2 linked regions of the Prochlorococcus marinus str. MIT 9312 genome follow. Each later gene encodes a partner of the first gene's protein in a complex. Links are inferred from orthologs where the notes say so. Each region holds a gene or a part of one and is shown on either strand. Other genes may lie near its edges. The genes, in order: pheT and pheS.

Region 1 (12,148 bases):
AGTACATTGTACATACATTTTAAGGCCTAGTGATTCATGGATACCGGGCTTAGTTGTTATATAACTTCTTCCCATATATTGTTTTAATATTATATATTTAATTTCACTATCATTGTATCTATTAAGTATTTCATGTGGTTTGCAATTTAACTTTTGGATCCTAAAAGCAGCTGCTAAATTATATTTATCTATAAATAAACTTGTTACATAACCCATTAATATCATTGATTCTGAAACTATAGATTGTGATATTGTTTTATCTAGTTTTTTTAGTATAATTTTATCCTTATATAATTTAATTTTACTATTAGGACTTTCAAATATAATTGCTCCTTGTTTTTTTCTGAATGAAATACTTTTTTCTAATAAATTTTTTATCTCAATTAATTCTATTTCTTCTTTAGGTTCTAATTCTAATATTTCATTTGCATCTTCATATGTTAATTGATATTTTGGTTTTATTTTTGCTTCAGTTATTTCATAATTATGAATTGAACCATCGTCGTTGAATTCTATTGCTCCACTAATAGTTTCTGAAATTTTATTTTGAGCTAGATTTGCCTTTTCAAGAATATTCTTAGGTAGCATTGGAACATATTGATCTGTCAAATATAAACTGCTATTTTTCAATCTTGCATCGAGATCAACATTAGAGTCATGCAAAAAAAACTTGCATGGATTACTAATGTGTATCCATAGTTTTTTTGTATTTCCATTTTTTATTTCTAAGGAAATAGCATCATCGACTTCATGTGGATTTTCAGAGTCAATAATATATGTTTTTAAATTAGTTAAATCTTTCAAATATTTGAAAAATTAATTATAGAGCTAACTATATTCAATATGAAATTATCCTTCAGGATTTACAAAGGGTAAGAGAGCTACAATTCGGGCTCTTTTTACAGCTAATGTAAGATCTCTTTGTTGCTTTGAGGTTAAACCAGTCATCCTTCTTGGTAGGATTTTGCCCCTCTCAGTTATGAATTTTTTTAGTAGTTCTACATCCTTATAGTCAATAGGATCTCCGGGTTTGATAGGTGATAATTGTTTTTTAAAAATTGAATTAGGCATGATTTGATTCGATTACTTTATTTCTTTGTGTATTGTCATTCTATTTAAATGAGGATTAAACTTTTTTAGTTCTAATCTTTCAGTTGTATTTCTACGATTCTTTTCAGTAGTATATCTTGAGACACCATTTGATCTCTTAGGATCTGTGCTTGTCCTAGCTTCAGTACATTCCAGGGTCACTACAACTCTTGTCCCTTTTTTAGCCATTTTAATTAATACTTTATTGTATAATTTTCTATTGTACATCTTCAACAAACTATTTTGAAGATATAATCATTTCTTTTATCATCATTGATTAAAAATATATATGAAAGTTTCTCAAAATTGGTTGAAAAATTTAGTAGAAATTTCTTCTACTCCTGTAGATCTCTCTGAGAAATTATCTATTGGTGGATTTGAGGTTGAATCATTAGAAGATTGTTCTAAAAATGTAAATGGTGTTGTTTTAGGTAAGGTCTTATCTGTTTTAAAACACGATGGATCTGACAAACTCTCAATTTGCCAAGTCGATATTGGTACTTCAAAGAATCTACAAATTATCTGTGGTGCGCGAAATATTAAACCAAATGTTTATGTTTATGTTGCTACTGTCGGCGCCAAATTAAATGCCGTTGATTTAACTATTAAAAGAAGTGAAATTAGAGGTGTCATGAGTGAAGGAATGATATGCTCTCTGCAGGAACTAGGATTAGAAGACTCTAGCGAAGGGATAGAGATCATTGATGAAGATTTAGCCTTAAAACATGAATTAGGCACTCCAGTGTCTGACTTACTTCAATTAAATGATTTTATATATGATTTAGCCATTACAGCTAATAGACCTGACGGAATGTCGGTTATAGGTATAGCCCGAGAAATTTCTGCCCTTTTAGAATCCAAATTAAGTTTTCCAGAATTAAACCATAAATACAATATTCATTTAAATAAGGGAATTAAACTTTGTCCAGAGGCTATAACATCTAATTGCATTTATACAATAAGCTGCATTGATGGAGTAAATGGAAATAAATTATCACCAATATGGCTTAAAGACCGTATAGAAAAATCAGGTATAAAGTCGATTAATCTTCTAGTTGATTTAACAAACTATATACTTTTAGAACAAGGGCAACCCTTGCATGCGTTTGACAAGGAAAAATTATCTAACTTAATTGGCAAGGATGTTTCTCCAGAAGACTTCTCTGTACGAAAAGCCAAGGATAACGAAAGCCTTGTATGTTTGGATGGAAAAAAATATGAATTAAATGAAAATATTACAGTAGTTACTTGTTCCGATAAACCTGTTGCTATTGCTGGGGTGATAGGTGGTTTAGAGACTTCTGTAAGCAATACTACCTCTTCTATTTACCTTGAGGGAGCTGTTTTTAATCCAGTTACCATAAGAAAATCTTCAAAGGCGGTTGGCATAAGAACAGAATCTAGCAGCAGATATGAAAAAGGGATTTCGTCAAAAAACACAATAAGCGCTGTTACAAGAGCAATGAATCTTTTAGAAGAATATTTTTCTATTAATTTACCCATCATCAATACTTCTAATTTAAAAAATAATGAGGATATTTTTATTAAATTACGGAGAAGTCGAATACATAAAATTCTTGGTCCATTAATCATTAACGATCAATTTGAAAAAAGAAATATATCTGATACTGAAATAGTTGATAAATTAACACTCATAGGTTGTTCTTTAAAAAGTAAAGAATATGGTTGGGATGTAGCAGTAATTCCAAATAGATCACAAGATTTAATAAGAGAAATAGATTTAATTGAAGAAATTGCGAGATTAATAGGGTATGACAGATTCGACTTGAACCTTCCTAATCCAATTAAACCTGGGAAATTGTCATCAGAGCAGTTGGCATTGAGAAAGGTAAAAAATGGATTTACAGAAAATGGTTTTAACGAGGTTCTTAGCTACTCTCTTGTTCCAGAAGATAAAGAAACACTTATAAAGATATCTAATCCTTTGTTATTAGAAACTAGCTGCCTAAGAGATAATATTTGGAAAGAACATTTGGAAATAGTAAACCGTAATATAAAAGCTGGACAAAACAGTTGTTATATATTTGAAATTGGAAATGTTTTTCATAAGAATACTGAGTTCATTCAAAAAGAAGTACTGAATGGTGCAATTTTTGGCAATAAAAGATTTGAAAAGTGGGTAAATTCTAACAAGGATAATGATCTTAATTATTATCAGGCTAGAGGAAAGTTAAAGGAAGCCTTATCATCTTTGAATATAAAAATTGATGATAAACCTACTGATTCAATTGATTTTCTACATCCAGGCAGAACAGCAAAATTGATTATTGAAGGAAAAGATGCAGGTTATTTTGGCGAAATACATCCCAAATTAATACTAGAAAAGAAATCATTAAAAATCGTTTATTTATTTAGCATAAATGTAGATAACCTTTTGGGTGCTAGTACAAGAAAAAATAAATGGATTCCAATATTTAAGCAATACCCAATTGTTCCGAAAATAGAAAGGGATATAAATTTTGTTTTCAGTAAGAAATTCTTAATTAGCGATATAACTTCACTAATAAAAAAAACAGGAAAAAATCTTTTAGAGGATGTTTATTTAATAGATATTTTTGAAGATATTAAACTTGGGGAGGATTATATAAGCTATACATTTAGATTATCTTATAGAGCTCAAGATAAAACATTACTGGACTCAGATATCAAAACAATACACTCAAGCATCATTTCTAATATTGAAAAAAGTTTTCAGACTAAATTGAGAAATTAGCTTCCCAAAAGTCTTATATTAGACTAAAAACTAGTCTAATATTAATTCTAGTATAAGACAAGTAATAATCATATAAAACTGATTAATGTTGTATTATAAAGTACATGATCAGTTTTCTATCTTTATTGCTTTCTTCAGTGCTTTGGGTACAAGTCCCTCAGTGGTCAGACGATTGGTCAAAATGCTCTGTTGATGTACCTGACGCTTCATGTCATTGGTATATAACTTCTCCAGATAATACTTTCGGGGAAGGGTTTGATTGGGCTAATGCTCCTTGGTTTGATGCAAACGGATTAAGCGATGTTCCTAGTATTGACAAGCAAACTGCGATTCAAAAGCTTCAGTCTAATTAGTACTGTCTTTAAGACAGTACGGCAAGACACAAAAGGACCTTATAGTAAGACTTTCTAGTCCTTATTAATATCTTGGACATTGAAAGGACATAGTTTATTGATTTATTGTTCAATTTTTCCTATGCAATAAACAGTTGGGGGGTTTTCGTATAAATTGATTAATTATTATATCTTACATATCTAATTTGAGACTATCTATTAGACTTATAATAAGTCTCATATAAGAAGTACTATACAAAAAATTTTATTTTTAAAAGTAAATTTTATTTTAATTTCATTTATACATAATTATTGTTTCCATTAATTTGAATAAATAATTGACGAAAATTAGAAATTCTAAATTTAACATATATCTTATATGAGACTATTAATTAGACTTATAAATAGTCTTATTTGAGAATTAGTATACTAATTTCTATAAAGATTTTTTAGCAATTGATACGCTTCATTTAATTTTCTCATTTGATCTGTTGATCCTCCAGCATCTGGATGCTTCTCTAATGCTATTGATTTATAGGCCTCCCTAATTTTGCGGAACGTATGAGCGGATCCTGCGGATGTTGATAATTTCAATAATTTAAGTGCCCCATGTACTGTCATTGTTGAGTCCAAAGTTTCAAATGAATTTGATCTATTATTTCGCTTAAATCTACTGATAAACCTTCTCATAAGTGTTGGTATTCTATTTATCAGATCTGATGTAGCAAAAGGGTCTTCTAAAACGCCAATCATTAATAAAACAATTTCAAGGGAAGGATTTTTCTTTATCCAAAATGGGCATAATTCTGACATTAATTTATTGGCTGCACTCCACGTAAAGGGTAGATTTTCAGTTCCATCAAGATTTGGCCATATATCCCTTTCAAACCAATCCATCGATGCTTTTACTACATGATCATTAGGAACTGATCCATATAAGGTTTTCCAATGACTAATTAACTCAATTCGACATTTTATTAATTCAGTTTCTTTAATTGTATTAATTTGAATATCATTAATATTCTCCTTTAATTTTTCACTATTAATACTTCTTCTTAGATTCTTTACTTTTTTTTTAACAAAATTGGGAAGGCTTATGTTTGAGTTGGCTTTTTCTTTATATTGATTGTTATTTGTAAATCTTTTATTCAAAGATATCTCATTAACTTCTTTTTTTACGTCTGATTTAATTAATACCAATGCAGTATCTTCATCAATATTTAAATTTTTATTATTATTATTCTCGTTAAAGTCTATTTCTTGCTGTTGGTTCTTAGGTAATAAATCATCTTCTTGAAGAAGTTCTTTAAGTATCTTTTCTATTACAGGTCCTCTTGCTCTAAATCCCCACTCTTTTCGTAATTGATCAAACCTGGAAATTAGTTCCTCAGGTAAATCAATTGAAATTCTTTTTGTATTTGAGTTGTCAGGAATATTCAATAATATTTTCTTGAATAGTATGGAATTTATTTAATTTTATTCAAAAAAAATTGAAAGTCCATACGGAATATTGTTTTTAAATTAAAACCAATTTATTTTTATGTCACAAGTCAATTAAGTATCTTTTTATAATAAATACAAAAAAAATGTTTAATTGTTATTTCAAGTCATCTAAAGAAAAAAAGAGTTTTTATCAACATAAGAAATTAGAAATGCTCAATTATATTAAGGATTCACTTGAACGTAAAATTGCCTCTGTAACAGCATCTATAGAAGTTCTAGAAAGCCAAATAAGCAGGGATAATGAAGTTGAAGTAACTAACTAGTATTCAAACAAAACTTTCTAGAAGTTTTTCAGGGCCAAATTTCTTTAAATAATTTATATTTGAACTTTCAGTTACTAATAGATATCCTGCGAATCCTAAACCGTTAATACTGAAACCATGAATATGATCATTTTTTCTTTTTATAATAGCGATCCATTTATTAGTTATTAAAATATTGTAAGGATATATCGGTTTCTTATCACTAATAGGGTCCCCAAGTCCTAATTTCTTGCATAATTCTAAGTAAAATTCAAAAAGACATGATGGATTTTCTAAAAAATTAAATTTGGATACAATAATATTTTTTTTAAGCTTACTATCTAGATCTTGATATGAGTTCATCTCTAAAAACCACTTTTCTCTAGGGCATGATATCTCACCTTTAGATCTACGCAGAAGTTGAAAATGCCTGTGAGGTTGACTTGCTCCCGCAATTGGAGAACTATTGAAAAACCATAATCCACTAGTATCTTTATTAACTTGTTGGATCGCTCTCCAATCTTTAATATCTAACCATCCATTTTGAGGTTTCCATTCATTTGTAATAAGTAAAATATGACCTTTTTGTACAGGGTACTTATTTAATATTAGTTGATGATTATCACCAATTTTATCAATTTCTAGTATCGTTTCCCAAGGACAAAATGGATTTTGCTTAGGACCATAAATTTTTTTTTTATTAAATTTTGAAGTATCGAGTTTCCTAATTATGAAGTCGTCTTTTTCATATAAATCTCTTGTAATTATATCGGTTTTGAGAGGATATAATGATTCATCATCAATTGATAATCTAGTTTGTTCTAGTGCTTTTTTCCAATATATTTCTAAACTCATTTAAAAAAATTTATCATTATCATTTTAAAAAAAAAAATAAAATTGTAATTATTTTTTATTAAATTGATATTCTTTCAATTTTTCCAGAGGTACTGATTCTAAGACTACAATATTCGTTGATTCTAATATGACTTTTGGTGCAAGACCGTCTAATAATGCTTGCTTCCACCTATCAAGACAAATACACCAATGATCACCATCTTTTAGTCCTGGGAAGGAATAAATAGGCATGGGAGTTATTAAATCATTACCTTGTGATTTACTATATTTCAGGAAATTATCATCCATTACACAACATATGGAATGATTCCCTCCATCATTTTTGTCATAGTTGCAAAATCCATCCCTGAACCACCCTGTCATAGGTGCGCAACTACAAATCTCAATTTTCTCCCCAAGGACATTTAACTGATTTTGATTATTTATGGTCATAGTTTTTTAATAATAATAAAACACCAACATTTCTTTAAAAAAGGTTGACGAGTATGGGGGGTAAGGAGGTAATAATTCTAATAAGGTTTTTTTCATTATGGATTGGGACTTTACTGAAAACATTGCATTTAAAGCTCTTTATGAGGCTTTTAAAGATAGTGATGAAACTTCCGCATTAGAATTTTTATCTAGTGATGGTGCTTCATATTATCTTGAGTTAACACAAGATGCCGCGGGTGAGGGACTTGATCTGGGTGATAATGAAACGAAGGAAGAACTACAGGAAGAAATTATTGAATATTTAGAAAACAACTAAAGATTTAGCTTAAGCGCTGAAATATTTAGCTTTTGAGTGTAGTGAAATGATAGCTGTAGTACTTTGTTCTGGATGAAGTTGTTCAGATTCATCCATGGTCAAGTTTATTCTTTTTGCATCCAACAATGATAATTGTATGTTTGAATCAGATACTTTTGGACATGCAGGATAACCAAAAGAATATCTAGCTCCTCTATATTTTTGAGCTAGTATTTCTCTATTTTTGTCTGGTTCTTCAGACCTAAATCCACATTCAATACGAATTAATGCATGGACATACTCAGCTAGAGCTTCTGCTAATTGCACTGTAAGTCCATGGAATAACAAATAATCGCTATATTTATCTTCTTTAAATAATTTTTGAGAATATTCACTAGCAATATCGCCCATGGTTACTGCCTGCATAGGAAATATATCTATCGGTTTATCATTTTTCAAATCGCAATAAAAATCAGCTATGCATAAATTATTCCCAGATTTTTGTCGTGGAAAATTAAATTGGGAAATTTTATTTAATGATTTTTCATCAAATAAGAAAATACTATTATCTTTTCTCCCGCATCTGAAATATCCATAAACTGCTTTGGGTGATATAAGTTTTTTCTCTATAATTATCTCTAACCATTTATTTAATAATGGTTTAGCATATGAATCCAAATAGTTATTGTATTCATCTACGCTTTGGTTTTTTCCTTTTTTTATTTGCCATTGTCCGCTAAATAGAGCTTTTGTATCTAAATAAAATATTAACTTATTTAAATCTATATCAACATCGTTCAAGACTTTCGTTCCCAAGAAAGGGGCTTGAATTGGATCTTCTTCATTTATAAATTTAGATCTTATAAAATTTTCTTTTAAATTTAATTTGGAAGTCTCGGTTTGTATGGATATTGATTGTTTAACAGCTTGAGAGTTGGATTTTGATGAGGCTAAATTAATATTTATACCCTCATTGTTAATGAAACCCTCTGTATTTGACCAATTACCCTTTTTCTTATTATCCATATATTCATTCATGAATTTAAGATCAGTGAACGCATCTTTTCCGTACAATATTTTCCCTTTATATATTTTGCTGCAGTCCTCATTTACAAATTTTGGGGTTAAGGCTGCACCTCCTAATATTACTGGTACACTAATATTTTCATTGTTAAAAGCCTCTAAATTATCTTTCATAAAAGCAGTTGATTTAACAAGTAATCCGCTCATAGCGATGCAATCTGCATTGTGCTTTTTTTGTGCATCTATAATTGCTGAAACATCTTGCTTTATTCCTAGATTTATTACGTCATAACCATTATTTGTAAGTATTATATCTACCAAATTTTTTCCAATATCATGTACATCGCCTTTGACAGTTGCAATTAAGAGTTTTCCATTTGATATTTTTTCATCTACAGTTTCCATATATGGTTCTAAAATTGAAACAGCAAATTTCATTGTTTCAGCGGATTGGAGTACAAATGGCAATTGCATTTGACCTGAGCCAAATAAATCTCCTACAACTTTCATCCCATCTAATAAAAAGGTATTAATTATTTCAAGAGGTTTATATTTTTTTAACGCTTTATTTAATTGATCCTCTAATCCTATTTTTTCTCCATCAATAATATGATTTTTCAGACTTTCTTCAAGAGTTTGGTTTTTATTATCTGAAGATGCTTTTTTGAAATCTTGAATGGATAAATCTTGAAAAGCCTTTGTTAATTCAACTAATGGATCATAAATACAAATATCATCTTCAAATTCTCTTTTATCATAAATCAAATCTAAGCAAAGCTTTTTAGTTTCTTCAGTAATTTTTGATAATGGCAAAATTTTATTTGGTGCGATGATAGCAGAATCTAATCCTGCTTTAATGCATTCATCTAAAAATATTGAATTTAGATTAATTCTTGATAATGGTGAAAGACCAAAACTAATGTTTGATATCCCAAGTATGATATGAATATCTGGGAAATTTTCACGAATTTTTAAAATAGCACTAATAGTTTCTTTAGCGTTTAATCTATCTTCTTCTATCCCTGTAGATATTGGCAGAGCTAATGGATCAAAAAATAGCTCATAATCTGACAAACCACATTCTCTTGTTCTATTAATCGCTCGTTTGACAATCTTATATTTTTTTTCTGAATTCCTTGCCATTCCATCTTCATCAATTGTTCCAACGACAAGACCTGAACCATACCCTAAGGCTAAATTTAGAACTTGATCAAACCTTTCATTGCCATCTTCGTAATTGGTTGAATTTATAATACATTTACCACCAGCTGACTTTAATCCACTTTCCATTTTGTCAGCATCTGTAGAGTCAATCATTAATGGTAAATTTATATTGGTAACTAGTCTTGATGTTATTTCTTTCATATCTTTCACTCCGTCTCTTCCTACATAATCGACATTTACATCAAGAACGTGAGCATTTTCTTTTTGTTGCTGCTTGGCAATTGCAACTAAGCCATCCCAATCGTCGTTATTTAATAACTCCCTTACCTTTTTCGATCCACTTGCATTTAATCTTTCTCCTACTATCAAAATTGAATTGTCTTGTTTGTATGGCACAGAGTTATATATTGATGAGGCAGATGGAATAAAACCACTTGAATTTTTCTTGCCATTGTTGTTAGTCCTTTCATTATCAATAATTTCATCTATTATTGAAGAGAGGTATTTTGTATGTTCAGGTGTTGTCCCACAACATCCACCTATTAATTGAACATTAAAGTCATATATAAAATTCATTAACTGCATCTTTAATTCTATTGGCTTTAATCTATAGTGAGCTACACCACCAATGTTTTCAGGAAGACCTGCATTGGGAATACAGCTTATAGCGAAGGGAGAATTTTCAGACAAATATTTAATATGTTCCTTCATTTGCTCTGGACCAGTTGCACAATTAAGTCCAAGGATATCTATATTAAATGGCTCTAATATTGTTAATGCAGATGCAATATCAGATCCAACAAGCATAGTACCTGTTGTTTCCATTGTTATAGATACCATTAAAGGTATATCAATATTTTTACTTTCGAGAATTTCTTTTGATGCTAATAATGCAGATTTAATTTGTAAAACATCCTGACAAGTTTCAATCAAAAGAAGATCAACTCCTCCATCTATAAGACCATAAATTTGTTCTTTATATGATTGCTTTAATTCATCAAAATCTATATGTCCTAAGGTGGGTAATTTAGTTGTTGGCCCAATTGAACCTGCTACAAACCTTGGTTTATCAACTGATGAGTATTTGTCAGCAGCTTTTTTTGCTATAAATGCCGCATTTTTATTTATCTCATAAGCCTTATCCGCAATATCATATTCATCAAGAACTATTGATGAGGCTCCAAATGTATTAGTTTCTATAACATGACAACCTGCTTCTAAAAATGAATTATGAACGTTCTCAACTACCTCTGGCGATGATAAAACAAGGTTTTCATTACATCCCTCTAATTCTTTTCCTCCAAAGTCATCTGCAGTAAGATTTAAGTTCTGAAAAGATGTTCCAGTACCTCCGTCAAAAATAATTAATGGTTTTTCATCTCTATTTAGATAGGTTCTGAAAGATTCCATTTTTAGCTAAAAATTTATATTAGTGAAATTCTTGTTACCCAATTATCATAGTCTTGAGAACGACCTTCTGTTATTTCTATAAGCTTACTTTTTAATTTATTCATTATTGGTCTTTCAACATTTAATTCAGTTGATTCGATTTTTTTAACTGGTGTAATTTTTGCTGCTGTACCAGTTAGAAAAACTTCATCTGCTATTAATAATTCTGTTTTATCAACAGGTCTCTCAATTACATTTATTCCAAATGATTTTGCTAATTCAATTACACTAGCTCTAGTAATCCCCTCAAGGATATCTTGATCAACACCAGGAGTGATTAAGTCTCCATTCCTTACAATAAATAAATTCATACCACTAGCTTCGCTTACCTTACCACTTGAATTTAATAGCAGGGCTTCATCAAAACCAGATAAACTAGCTTCTGTTTTTGCTAATGAACTAGTAATATATGCTCCACTTATTTTTCCTCTTAAGGGGAGAGATCTATCTTCTTGTCTTGTCCAACTACTCATTCTACAAGAAACACCATCTGGGGATAAATAATCTCCTAGTTCAATACAATAAATAAAGAAATCTGTTTCAATATTGTGTAACCTTGGAGCTATACCTAAATCGCTTGTATATACAAATGGTCTTATATAAATAGGTTTTTCTGGCTTGTTTCTTTTTATAACTTCTTCTAAAGCTTTAAAAATATATTCTTCAGAAATTTCAGTTAAGAGTAATTTTGCACTTTGAGATAATCTTTTTATATGTTTATCAGTTCTAAACAAAAGAAATTCTTCTTTGTTTGTTGGGTTAGGTATCGCTCGCATTCCTCCAAATGCAGCAGTACCGTAATGTAGTGCATGAGTAGCTATTGATATTTTTGCTTCTTTAAATGGAATACATTTACCTTCGAACCAGGCGTATGGAAGAAATTCATGCATATTTAATTTATTTAATTAAGGTAAACTTGTTTTATCCAACGTACGTATTCTAAACCTTATTTATATATAAAAATGCACAGGATATTAAATATAGCAGGAAATGAAAAGAATAAGGATGATTTAATTGAGCAACCAGCTGC
Region 2 (11,940 bases), 420 kb from region 1 along the record:
GTACATATTCTTGCAAAAACAAGATCTAAGTAACAAATTTAATCCTTTATGCTTGCTTTTGTCCCTAACCTAGACAATTCAGATGAAGTATGTTCACTTTCTACATTTTTTAATCTTTCTATCAACTCAGATAAATCTTTATGGGCCAACTCCCCATTTTGCTCCCACTTTAAGGACCTTGAATTATTATCGATTTTTTCTTTCATTTTTTTATTTAAGTATTAAGAATATAAAACGAAAAAAGAAAAAAATTGGTTATTGTTTCAAGCCTAAACTTAAAAAATTATGAAGATTTTTAATATACATAGATTTTATCTTTTAACCGCCGCCCACTATTGAAACGATTTCTAAATTATCTCCATCTTTAAGTTTTACTTTTCCCCATTTTATTGAATTAATAATTAAATTATTTAATTCAACAACAATTGTGTTGGGTTTATATCCCATGGAACTTAGCACTATAGATAGTAGAGCATTTTCTTGATCAAGTTCAATATTTTTTTCCTCTCCATTTACCTTAATTTTCATTAGACAAATCTTTTAAGATCATAATAGCGTCTTCTTTCGGATCTTCAGAATTCATTATTTGCGAAACTAAGGCAACTTTTTTAAAACCATGGCTTTTTAAAAATGAAATATTATTTGTCGTAACACCTCCGATAGCAAACCAAGGAATATTTAAATCTTTTGTTAATGTTTTGATCTTTTCAATACCTAAAGGTTTTTTGTTTTTTTTCGTTGAAGTTTCAAATACCGGTCCTATTCCTATGTAATCACAACCTTCTTTAAGAGCGTTAGAAATATCATTTTCATTATTTGCGCTTATGCCAATTATTTTTGAATACCCTAATAATTTTCTTGCAGTTTTTAAGTCTAAATCTTCTTGTCCGAGATGAACACCATCTGCATTTGATGCAATAGCTATATCAACCCTATCGTTAATGATGAATAATGAATTATATTTTTCACATAAATTCTTAATCTGAATCGCTTCTTCAAGATTATCTTTATCAGTTCCTGTTTTAAATCTATATTGAATAATTTTTACCCCTGCAATTAAGATATCTTCTATTATTCTTAATAAGTTTTTCTTTTGATCTGTTATTACATATAAATGAGTTTTGTATAATATTTCATCCGACTTTTTACGTTTGCTTAAATTTAACAAGTCAATCTCTAGATTATAAATTTCATATCTAATTTCTGAAGCGATTTTTGAAAGTTCATGATTATGGAGTCTTGAGAATTCTTCTATCACTCTTAAAGCTTCTTGCACTCTGCCTGCATTGGAACTTATTATTTGCTTAGGAGCTTTTCTTTTGAGTTGCTCTTGATGAGTCAACCCTTTACATTTGTCCTCATTGTAATTCCTGGATTGTTTATAAATTTCTAAATGATTTTTACCTAGAATTTGTCTAAAATTTTTTATCTTAGTTACAAAATTATTCTCCCCTAACCCAAATCTTGACCAATCTTCAAGAACTCTTAAGCCTTCTCGAGCTCTATCAAGATTTGCATCAATAATTTGAAAAATTCTTAAATCTTCAGGTTCTTTTGGGCTTGAATTCTGCATTAGAAACTTATTTTTTATGGTTTTTAAAAACCTTAAGGGCATAATCTCTATCTTCTTTAATTTGATTAGAGAGTTGATCTACATTTTGGAACTGGATTTGAGATCTCAGCTTTTCAACTGGTTCTACAGATAAATTCAAACCATAAAGATTCATATTTTTGTTAATGAGATGAACTTCAACTGCAGATGGCAATAATGGATTTATTGTTGGTTGAGAACCAAGATTCATAACAGATGGAATTTTCTGATTAGAATTTTCTATAATTGTCCACGCTGCGTAGACTCCTTCTCCTGGTAAAAACTTTCTACCATCTATTTCAAGATTTGCGGTGGGCCATCCTATTCTTTTCCCAATACCTTTACCTCTCACAACATTTCCATTAAAACTATAAGGCCTATTAAGAATTTTGTAGGCATTTTTCAGGTCACCGTTCAGTAATAAATCTCTTATTCTGCTGCTACTAATTCTACCTTCATTGTCTTCTAAAATTGGAGTTATTTTTAGTTTTATATCCATATTTTTAATCGTATTTTTTATGGTATTTACATCTCCACTTCTTCTATAACCAAACTTAAAATTAGCACCTACAAAAATATTTTTTGCTTGTAATTGATTTATCAAAATATCTCTTACAAAACTTTCAGCACTTAAATTAGATAGTTTCTTATCAAAAGGGATTAGAACTAATTGTTCAATCCCGAGATCTTCAAGAATAGGAAGTTTTTCTTCGGGGAGATCAAGCCTAAGGCGTGTCTCTTTGTATAAAATTTCTCTAGGATGAGGCCAGAAGCTCGCAATTGTTGGGGTATATTGATTTTCTTCAATAACGCTCTCGATTAATTTTCTGTGACCAGCATGTAGGCCATCAAAACTTCCAATTGCTATTGAAGTAGGATTCTTAACTTCAGATGGTGATATTAAAGAGATCAAAAGATTACGTGCAATTTTATGATTTTGATGGCAAATTTGAATAGATTATAGTTTATTCAAACAAATGAATGTCTGACAAAATTGATTTTCAGTCGCTCTCATTTGGAATGCGGCGTATTGGATGGATACGCTTTTGGGTTCAATCCATTTTAGGTGTTGTTGTTGCGGCTGTTTTGCTTTTTTCAAATGTTGTAAATAATAGCGAAGGACAGCTTGGATTAACGCCTGGACTATCACTAACAACAATTTCTTTAATTTTACTACTTTTTAGTCTTTGGCAAGGTTGGTTAATAGTTAGAACTGGTAGAGCAATTGCAAGCAACGCAAGACCCTCAAGAGGACAAACAAGTAAATTAATAAAAAGAGGCTTGGTAGTTGATTTACTAGGGACTTTGTTTGGGTTAGTTGGATATCAAGCACTTATGGGTGCGCTATTTATACAAGCATCATCTCAAACAACAGGGCAATTGATAACTGCAACATCTGATATCCCAATCACTGGGCTTGAGATTTTATCGGTGCTCAGTAATACACAAGTTATTGCTGCTCACTTTTTTGGACTTTGCTTTTCTTTATGGCTTTTAAGAAGGATTTACAAATGAATTATTTATCTTAGGCAATAACTCCAAACCACCTCTCCAAAATAAATCTGGTTCAACGGGTGTAAGCGATATTTTATTTTCTTGTATTTGAGATACATCACTGGGCCAATTTTTTGGACCGTAACCTTTTGATTTAAGATCTAAAACTACCTCACCTGCTAACCAATAATAATCATCACCCCTTGGGTCTTCCCGTTTAGAAAATTGATTTTTATATTTTCTGATTGATAATCTTGTCCAGGATAATTCTTTTATTTTATTTTTCTCGCAGGGAGGAATATTCAAATTTAGTAGAAGTGAAGGTGGCCAACTATCCTTAATTGCTTGTTCTGCAATATTTATTGCCATTTCTCCAGCAAATTCAAAATTCTTCCATTTAAAACTCGCAACACTTATTGCCATGGAGGGAACATTTTCTAAAGTTCCCTCCATGGCTGCTGCAACAGTGCCTGAACAAAAAATATCTGTCCCTAAATTTGGCCCGTGATTTATTCCAGATAGAACTAGATCAGGTTTATTATCCAAGAGCTCAGATAATGCTAATTTGACGCAATCAGCAGGCGTGCCCGAACATCCCCAAGCTTTGATCCCTCTCTCAAATAATTCGTCTGCCCTTTCCACTCTTAGTGGAGATTGCAAAGTAAGACCATGACCAGTAGCTGATCTTTCTTGGTCAGGACATACTACTGTTACCTTATGACCTCTCTTCTGTGCTGATTTGGCTAAAGCTCTTAATCCCTCTGCAAAAACACCATCATCATTACTAATTAATATATTTAACGATTCCATTATTCAATACATTTTATTTATGGACGATATTTAAGTAAGATGAAAGCAATACCTACTTTTACTATATCAGTGCGTCAAATTGAATCATTAAGTCAAATTGAGGAAAAACTAAATAATCTTTCTCTAACAGCAAAAAATAATATAGATAATGCTTCTACTCATGAAGAACTGGATAAATTAAGAGTTTCCTTACTAGGAAAAAAAGGTGATTTGTCAATAATTCTGAAAATAATGGGTCAATTATCTGCTGCCGAAAGACCAATTGTTGGCCAAAAAGCAAATTTTATAAAGATAAATTTGCAAGATTTACTTAATAAAAGAAAAAATCAATTAAATAATGAAGCCTTAGATCAGCAGATCAAAAATGAAAAAATTGATGTAACTATTCCTTCAATTGGAACACCTCCTGGAAGCAAGCATCCCTTAATTTCAACTCAAGATGAGATCATAGATATTTTTTGTGGTTTAGGTTATACCGTTGAAAGTGGTCCTGAAATAGAAAGTGATTTTTATAATTTTGAGTCTCTAAATATACCCAAAAATCATCCTGCAAGAGATATGCAAGATACTTTCTATTTAGATGAAAATCGACTTTTGAGGACCCATACTTCTCCCGTTCAGATAAGGTACTTAGAAAAAAATCCTCCTCCAGTAAGAATTATTGCTCCTGGGAGAGTTTATAGGAGAGATGCTGTAGATGCTACCCACTCTCCAGTATTTAATCAGGTTGAGGTTTTATGCATAGATCAAGATATAAATTTTAGCCACCTAAGAGGGACAGTTCTTACTTTTTTAAAGACTTTTTTTGGAGATATTCCTGTAAGATTTAGAGCTAGTTATTTCCCATTCACTGAACCCTCGGCCGAAGTGGACGTTCAATGGAAAGGTAAATGGTTAGAAGTAATGGGCTGCGGAATGGTAGATCCCAAGGTTTTGGAGAAATTAGGAATAGATTCTGAAAAATGGACTGGATTTGCAGCTGGATTAGGCGTTGAAAGATTTTGTATGGTAAGACATCAGATTGACGATATTAGAAAATTTTATACAAATGATCTTAGATTCTTAGAACAGTTTTAATAGAATTTAAGTTATAAATTATGATTGTCCAGCAAATTAGTTTAAAATAGTTGTAGTTTTAGTTTTTTGATTGGTACTTAAAGCAGGACTAATAGTTAATGATGGGAAAGAACTAGCCGTTCAAACCGCAAGTTCTGTTCAGGAAAAATTGGAAAAATCCAATTATGAGGTCATAAGGGTTAGTAGCTCTGGTGGAATGGTTGGATTTGCCAATCCTGATCAACATGTTCGTCCATTGGGATATACCAATTGTGTTCCCGAGGGGTTTGATTCCTCAATGGAATTTGCAATTGTTCTTGGCGGAGATGGAACTGTGCTTTCTGCTGCAAGGCAAACGGCACCTGCAAAAATTCCAATCCTTACAATAAATACTGGTCATTTAGGATTTCTTGCGGAAGCTTATTTATCCAACCTAAATGAAGCTATAGATAAAATTATTACTGGGAATTGGGATATTGAAGAAAGAACTTGTTTTATCGTTAGTGTAATGAGGAATGATCAGAGGAGGTGGGAGTCTCTCTGCCTTAATGAGATGGCCCTTCATAGAGAACCTCTTACAAGTATGTGTCATTTTGAGATCTCTATAGGAAGACATGCCCCTGTGGATATTTCGGCTGATGGTGTAATCTTATCTACTCCAACTGGATCTACTGCATATTCTCTTAGTGCTGGAGGACCAGTTATTACTCCTGATTGTCCAGTTGTTCAATTAACTCCAATTGCGCCGCATTCATTGGCATCAAGGGCACTAGTTTTTAATGATTCAGAGCCAGTAACTGTTTTCCCTGCAACTCCTGAAAGATTAGTAATGGTTGTGGATGGAAATGCTGGTTGTTACGTTTGGCCTGAAGATAGAGTTTTGATAAGAAAAAGTAAACACTCAGTTAAGTTTATTAGACTTGAAGATCATGAATTTTTTCAAGTATTAAGAAATAAACTAGGTTGGGGATTACCCCATGTGGCTAAACCAAACAAATAAAAATTATCTTAATTTATTTTTTCCCTTTTAATAAAAATACAGGATTATTTGGTTCTAATCTCATTCCTTCTGCGATACTTAAACTTTTGTAAGTCTGTATTAAATTTAAATTTGTATTAAAATTTTTATTTTCTAATTCCTCTTTTAATTCTTCTATAGTTTGAATATCTATTATTGGGATTAAGATAATATCTCCACTACTCATATCTTGGCCCAGTTTATTAATGATTTGAAGTTTAGTCTTTTTATCGCATCCTCCAATTACTAATCTATTAGGTTTTTCAAAAGAAATAAAATTTATCTTGTTGAAGGTATTATTTATGTCTTCCTCAAAAATAGATTTTGGTTTAACTCCCAGCCTTTTTGAGTTTTCTAATATTAAGCCTTTTGAGCCAATTCTTTTATCGATACAAAATAAATCTAAATTAGGCCTTAGTTTTAATGCCTCTAAACCAATTGATCCACAACCTGCTCCTATATCCCAAATTACACCTTTTTTTGGGAGTTCTAAATCAGCTAAGATTTGAATACGAACCTCCCTTTTAGTTAATAAATTTGGTCTGTCTTCAAAAGTTTTAAAAATAATGTCACTGATTCCGAAAAGAGGTAAATCATTATTCGAAAAAATTTTCCTTGCTTTTGTTAGAACAGCAATGTTCAAACTCGAGATATCGGAGGGCAATGACTCTTTAAGATTTAATTTTCTTATATTTTCATTGTCGAAACCTATTTCTTCACAAAGCCAAAAATCATAAAAGTCAATCAGATTTAATTCTGATAAGTTTTTTTGGATAATTTCTAAACTTTTGTTGTTTGAATCTGTAATAATAGCCAAACTTGAAGGCTTGGTTTTAAGTGCCTCAACTAACTTAGTGGAATCTCTCCCATGAATACTTACATTAATAGTATCCTGCCAAGGAATTTTTAACTTACTAAATGCTAATTGAATACAAGTATTTGAAGGGTAGAAATTTAATTCATCTTTTGAAAAATTTTCTAGGAGTATTCTTCCAATTCCAAACCAAAGAGGATCGCCTCTTGAAATTAAAATAACATCATTTTTTTGAGACCGAAGCCAGTTAATGAGTTCGTTATTACTTTTGCTTGCATAAAATAATTTTTTTTGTTTTAAATCGTTTTCGCTCCATGATTTAATTTTTTCAAGATATGAATTAGGCACTGCAATATTTACTGTCTCATTAAATAGATTTTGTAATTTAAAAGGTAAATCTTCAAATTTAAAAGAATTAATCCCTACAATATAAATTTTTCTATTTATTTCAGTCATGAATATCTAAGGAAAAGAATCTAATCTATTTGAATGTTTTAGTGAATTATCCTATTATTGATCGAGTTACAATAATAAATCAATTGTCTGAAAGGAGAAAGAGATTACATGATTTATTATTAACCTTAATTAATAAGGATAGTGAATTTGAGTGTCTTGAAGAAGATTCTAGCGAATTAACATCTAGCTATTCTGAAAAAGACTCTTTGAATTTATCTCGAGTTATAGAAAAAAATCGTAAAATAATTAAAAGATATCAAGCTATAGTTAGAACAGCTGTAACTTTAGATGCTCTTATGGATTCTGAAAATGAGGAAAATTACAAAATCAAATAATAATATTTTTTTAAAAGGGATATTAATATTGATGATATTTCTGTCTTTTATTTTTAACCCATTAAAAGTTTATGCAGAAATTGCAGAAACGGAAATTAATGGTGAACTGATAAATGCGAGTAGTGAGTTTTTAAGGGATTTGGACTTTGAAACTTGGCAGTTAGTAGCTTATAAATCTCCTCTTTTTGAAGACAAATTAATTCTAAGGGTTATAGGATATCCTGGAACTTTAAGGATCGACCACCCCACTGTATTAAGGGTTGAATCTGGAAGAAAAAGCTGGTTAATGAATGACAAAACATTACTTAACTTAGAATTAGCAAATGATGTTAGACAAGCAGCTGCAGAATTTGATCTTGATGAGCTTATTCAAAATATTGATAAAAATAGACCATTGAGATTATCTTTATCAGGTGTTTTTTCAGAGTTACCTGTTCCTCCTTTTTTGGTTAAAGAATGGAGATCACTAAGTTGATTATTGATTCACGAGATGTCTGAAAAAAATGTAAGCCATATAAAATGGATGAAGAGAGCTATTTTTTTAGCTTCATTAGGTAAAGGTAAAACTAGCCCAAATCCTTTGGTGGGAGCAGTAATACTAGATAAAAATGGAAATCTTATTTCTGAAGGTTTTCATTACAAGGCTGGGGAACCTCATGCTGAGGTAATGGCTTTTAATAATTTAAAAAAAGAGGTTAAAGATGGTTATATGTATGTGAATCTCGAACCTTGCTGCCACCATGGTAAAACACCTCCATGTGTTGATAAAGTGATATCGTCTGGGATTAAAAAAATATATATCTCTATTCAAGATCCTGATAAAAGAGTATCTGGTAAAGGTATTAAATTGCTCAAACAAGCTGGAATTAAAGTTCACTTAGGATTATGTAAAAAAGAATCTTTAGAATTAAATAAGGCTTTTATTTACAGGACCATAACTGAGAAATCATTTGGAGTTCTTAAATGGGCAATGAGTATTGATGGACGGATAGGTTTAAAAAATGGTAAAAGTAAATGGATTACTAATAAAGATTCAAGATCATTAGTGCATTCTTTTAGAACTGAATTTGATGCAATAATTATTGGTGGAAACACATTAAGACAGGATAATCCACTATTGACTACTAGAGGTTTGAAAAATCCTGAACCATTGCGAGTTGTTTTCACAAAAACCTTAGATTTACCTCCAAAATCTAATCTTTGGGATTGTGATGAGGCAAAAACTTTAGTTATTTATGATTCTTCAACGGCCAATGAAAAATTTCTTACCAACATTCCACAATGTGTGGAAGTTGAAAAGGTATCATCAGATAATCCAGAGTTAATTTCAAAATTATTAGCTAAAAGAGGATGTAACAAAGTTTTGTGGGAATGTGGCCCAAAATTGGCGACTTCGGCTGTTAAGTCAGATTGCATTAATGAAATAATATCTTTTATTGCACCAAAAATTTTAGGAGGCCAAACTAATATGAACCCCCTTGGAGATTTTCAATTTGAAGAAATGCATGAGATTATAAAATTAAGTGATTCTCAGGTTAGTTTGATTGGTAATGATATATGCGTAAAGAGTGAATTAAAAATTTAGTTTTCACTATTAAACTCAATGGGTCAAAGTACCGTACGGTTCTTACCCAAAAAAAATAATACAGATACAGAAACTTTTCGTTTAGTTTATAATAAGTTCAAATTTGCCCACAATCATGCCAATAAGACAAGACGATAATCAACCTAATAGAAGATTTGGAATTGTAAATATCATTTTGATAGGAGTTGGAGCATTACTTTTGTTTAGTAGCCTTTTCCCTAGTCAAAATATGCAGATACCGAGAGTTCCCTACTCCTTATTTATAGATCAGGTTAATGATGGGGAAGTTAAAAGAGCGTACATAACACAGGAGCAAATCAGGTATGAACTTAATGGTGCTGAAGAAGGTGCACCTTCAGTTTTAGCAACCACCCCAATTTTTGATATGGATCTTCCACAAAGGTTGGAGAGTAAAGGGGTTGAATTCGCTGCTGCTCCTCCAAAGAAACCTAATTTCTTTTCAACTATCTTGAGCTGGGTTGTTCCGCCTTTAATTTTTATTCTTGTTCTGCAATTCTTTGCTAGAAGAAGTATGGGAGGCGGAGGTGCTCAAGGAGCTCTAAGTTTTACTAAAAGTAAAGCTAAAGTATATGTACCCGATGATGAATCAAAAGTAACTTTTGCAGATGTGGCAGGGGTTGACGAAGCTAAGGACGAATTAACGGAAATCGTTGATTTCTTAAAAAAACCTGAGAGATATACAGATATTGGTGCCCGAATTCCAAAGGGAGTTCTTCTTGTAGGCCCTCCAGGAACAGGAAAAACTCTTCTTTCAAAAGCTGTTGCTGGAGAAGCAGAAGTTCCATTCTTCATTATTTCTGGCTCTGAATTTGTTGAGCTTTTTGTAGGTGCAGGTGCAGCAAGAGTCAGGGATTTATTTGAGCAAGCTAAGAAAAAAGCCCCTTGCATTATTTTTATTGACGAATTAGATGCTATTGGTAAAAGTCGTTCAGGATCAATGGGAGTAGTTGGTGGTAATGATGAGAGAGAACAAACTTTAAATCAGCTTCTTACCGAAATGGATGGATTTGCCTCTGCTGATAAGCCTGTTATAGTACTTGCTGCTACTAACCAGCCCGAAGTGCTTGACGCGGCCCTTCTAAGACCAGGAAGATTTGATAGACAGGTTTTAGTTGATAGACCAGATTTATCCGGCAGAAAAACTATATTAGAGATCTACACAAAAAAAGTTAAACTTTCAGATTCAATAGATTTAGATTCTATAGCTCAAGCTACAAGTGGGTTTGCCGGTGCAGACCTGGCAAATATGGTTAATGAAGCAGCTCTTCTAGCAGCTAGAGCAAAGAGGAAAAGTGTTGAACAACAAGACTTAAGTGAGGCTATTGAAAGAGTAGTTGCTGGTCTTGAGAAGAAAAGTAGAGTTCTCCAAGATGATGAGAAGAAAGTTGTTGCTTATCACGAAGTAGGCCATGCAATTGTTGGTCATTTAATGCCAGGAGGTTCAAAAGTTGCAAAAATTTCAATAGTGCCAAGAGGAATGAGCGCACTTGGATATACTCTTCAATTGCCTACTGAGGAGAGATTTCTTAATTCAAAAGAAGAATTAAAAGGTCAGATAGCAACACTCTTAGGCGGCCGGTCTGCAGAAGAGGTGGTTTTCGGAAAAATTACTACAGGTGCTTCTAATGATCTTCAAAGGGCTACAGATATAGCAGAACAAATGGTAGGCACATTTGGCATGAGCGATATTCTTGGTCCACTTGCTTATGATAAACAAGGTGGTGGGCAATTCTTGGGTAATGGTAATAATCCAAGAAGGTCAGTTAGTGATGCTACAGCTCAAGCGATAGATAAAGAAGTAAGAGATCTAGTAGATGATGCTCACGAAACTGCATTGAACATTTTAAGGAATAATTTACCATTACTTGAATCAATTTCACAAAAAATTCTTGAAGAAGAAGTTATTGAGGGTGAGGAGTTGAAAAATCTGCTTTCAGAATCTAAGTTACCTGCATAGTAGAATCTAGATCTCACTAGAATTATTCATGGTAAAACCAAATAAGCTTGCTAATAATAATTATCTATCAAGCTTTGATATGACAACTGATGAGTTTATTAATATTTTAGACCTTGCAAAAAATTTTAAAAATAAAAAGATAAATATTGATCCTAACAATAAAGTTTTAGGATTAATATTTGATAAGTCATCAACACGAACAAGAGTTAGTTTTCAAGTCGCGATGTCACGACTTGGTGGAACCACTATCGACCTAAATCCGATTACATCCCAAATAGGAAGAGGAGAGCCCATTAAAGATACTGCTAGAGTTCTAAGTAGATATTGCGATGTTATTGCAATTAGAACTTTTAATCATTCAGATCTAGAAGAATATGCAAAATGGTCTACGATACCAGTAATTAATGCTCTTACAGATTTAGAACATCCCTGCCAAGCTCTAGCAGATTTTTTGACAATTCAAGAGGAGTTTATCGATTTTAGAAATGTAGTTTTGACATTTATAGGTGATGGTAATAACGTCGCAAACTCCCTTATTCTATGTGGAGCATTACTAGGAGTAGAAGTTAGAATTGCATGCCCAAGAGGTTATGAACCAAATGTCTCGGTTATTAACAAAGCACTTGAAATTTACAAAAATAAGAATTTGTTGAAAATCATTCATGATCCTTATGATGCTGTATTAGGGGCAAATGTTCTTTATACAGATGTTTGGTCATCTATGGGAGAGGAAAATCAAAAAGAAGATAAAGATAAAGATTTTAAAGGATTTACTATTAATAGCAGTTTAGTAAGAAAGGCAA

What was found.
Region 2: the proteins of pheT (region 1) and pheS are in contact, whole or in part, in a crystal structure (PDB 6P24), measured with the Escherichia coli proteins. The link is inferred for Prochlorococcus marinus str. MIT 9312 from one-to-one orthologs.

The regions. Positions count from the first base shown.
Region 1 is NC_007577.1:857,147-869,294, reverse strand. What follows is about bases 1,041-4,100. They hold pheT (phenylalanine--tRNA ligase subunit beta), read left to right. Parts: upstream 1,041-1,378; coding sequence 1,379-3,823; downstream 3,824-4,100. Other genes in these bases: PMT9312_RS04750 (hypothetical protein), read left to right, coding at 3,928-4,100; rpmG (50S ribosomal protein L33), read right to left, coding at 1,084-1,278; rpsR (30S ribosomal protein S18), read right to left, coding at 1,041-1,071. Also shown: PMT9312_RS04770 (ribonuclease catalytic domain-containing protein), read right to left, coding at 1-804; more of rpsR, read right to left, coding at 850-1,040; more of PMT9312_RS04750, read left to right, coding at 4,101-4,176; PMT9312_RS04745 (molecular chaperone DnaJ), read right to left, coding at 4,585-5,595; PMT9312_RS04740 (hypothetical protein), read left to right, coding at 5,742-5,921; PMT9312_RS04735 (DUF4922 domain-containing protein), read right to left, coding at 5,925-6,755; PMT9312_RS04730 (DUF2237 family protein), read right to left, coding at 6,804-7,187; PMT9312_RS04725 (hypothetical protein), read left to right, coding at 7,285-7,503; metH (methionine synthase), read right to left, coding at 7,513-11,079; PMT9312_RS04715 (branched-chain amino acid transaminase), read right to left, coding at 11,094-12,008; cobaltochelatase subunit CobN, read left to right, coding at 12,081-12,148.
Region 2 is NC_007577.1:1,274,883-1,286,822, reverse strand. Bases 3,117-5,968 are described here. They hold pheS (phenylalanine--tRNA ligase subunit alpha), read left to right. Parts: upstream 3,117-3,964; coding sequence 3,965-4,972; downstream 4,973-5,968. Other genes in these bases: PMT9312_RS07045 (bifunctional cobalt-precorrin-7 (C(5))-methyltransferase/cobalt-precorrin-6B (C(15))-methyltransferase), read right to left, coding at 5,965-5,968; PMT9312_RS07050 (NAD(+) kinase), read left to right, coding at 5,043-5,951; surE (5'/3'-nucleotidase SurE), read right to left, coding at 3,117-3,895. Also shown: PMT9312_RS09870 (hypothetical protein), read right to left, coding at 39-206; sulfur carrier protein ThiS, read right to left, coding at 319-528; PMT9312_RS07075 (thiamine phosphate synthase), read right to left, coding at 518-1,573; PMT9312_RS07070 (bifunctional riboflavin kinase/FAD synthetase), read right to left, coding at 1,581-2,504; PMT9312_RS07065 (DUF3611 family protein), read left to right, coding at 2,573-3,106; more of surE, read right to left, coding at 3,086-3,116; more of PMT9312_RS07045, read right to left, coding at 5,969-7,239; PMT9312_RS07040 (hypothetical protein), read left to right, coding at 7,269-7,574; PMT9312_RS07035 (DUF3122 domain-containing protein), read left to right, coding at 7,549-8,049; bifunctional diaminohydroxyphosphoribosylaminopyrimidine deaminase/5-amino-6-(5-phosphoribosylamino)uracil reductase RibD, read left to right, coding at 8,065-9,159; ATP-dependent zinc metalloprotease FtsH, read left to right, coding at 9,275-11,137; argF (ornithine carbamoyltransferase), read left to right, coding at 11,166-11,940.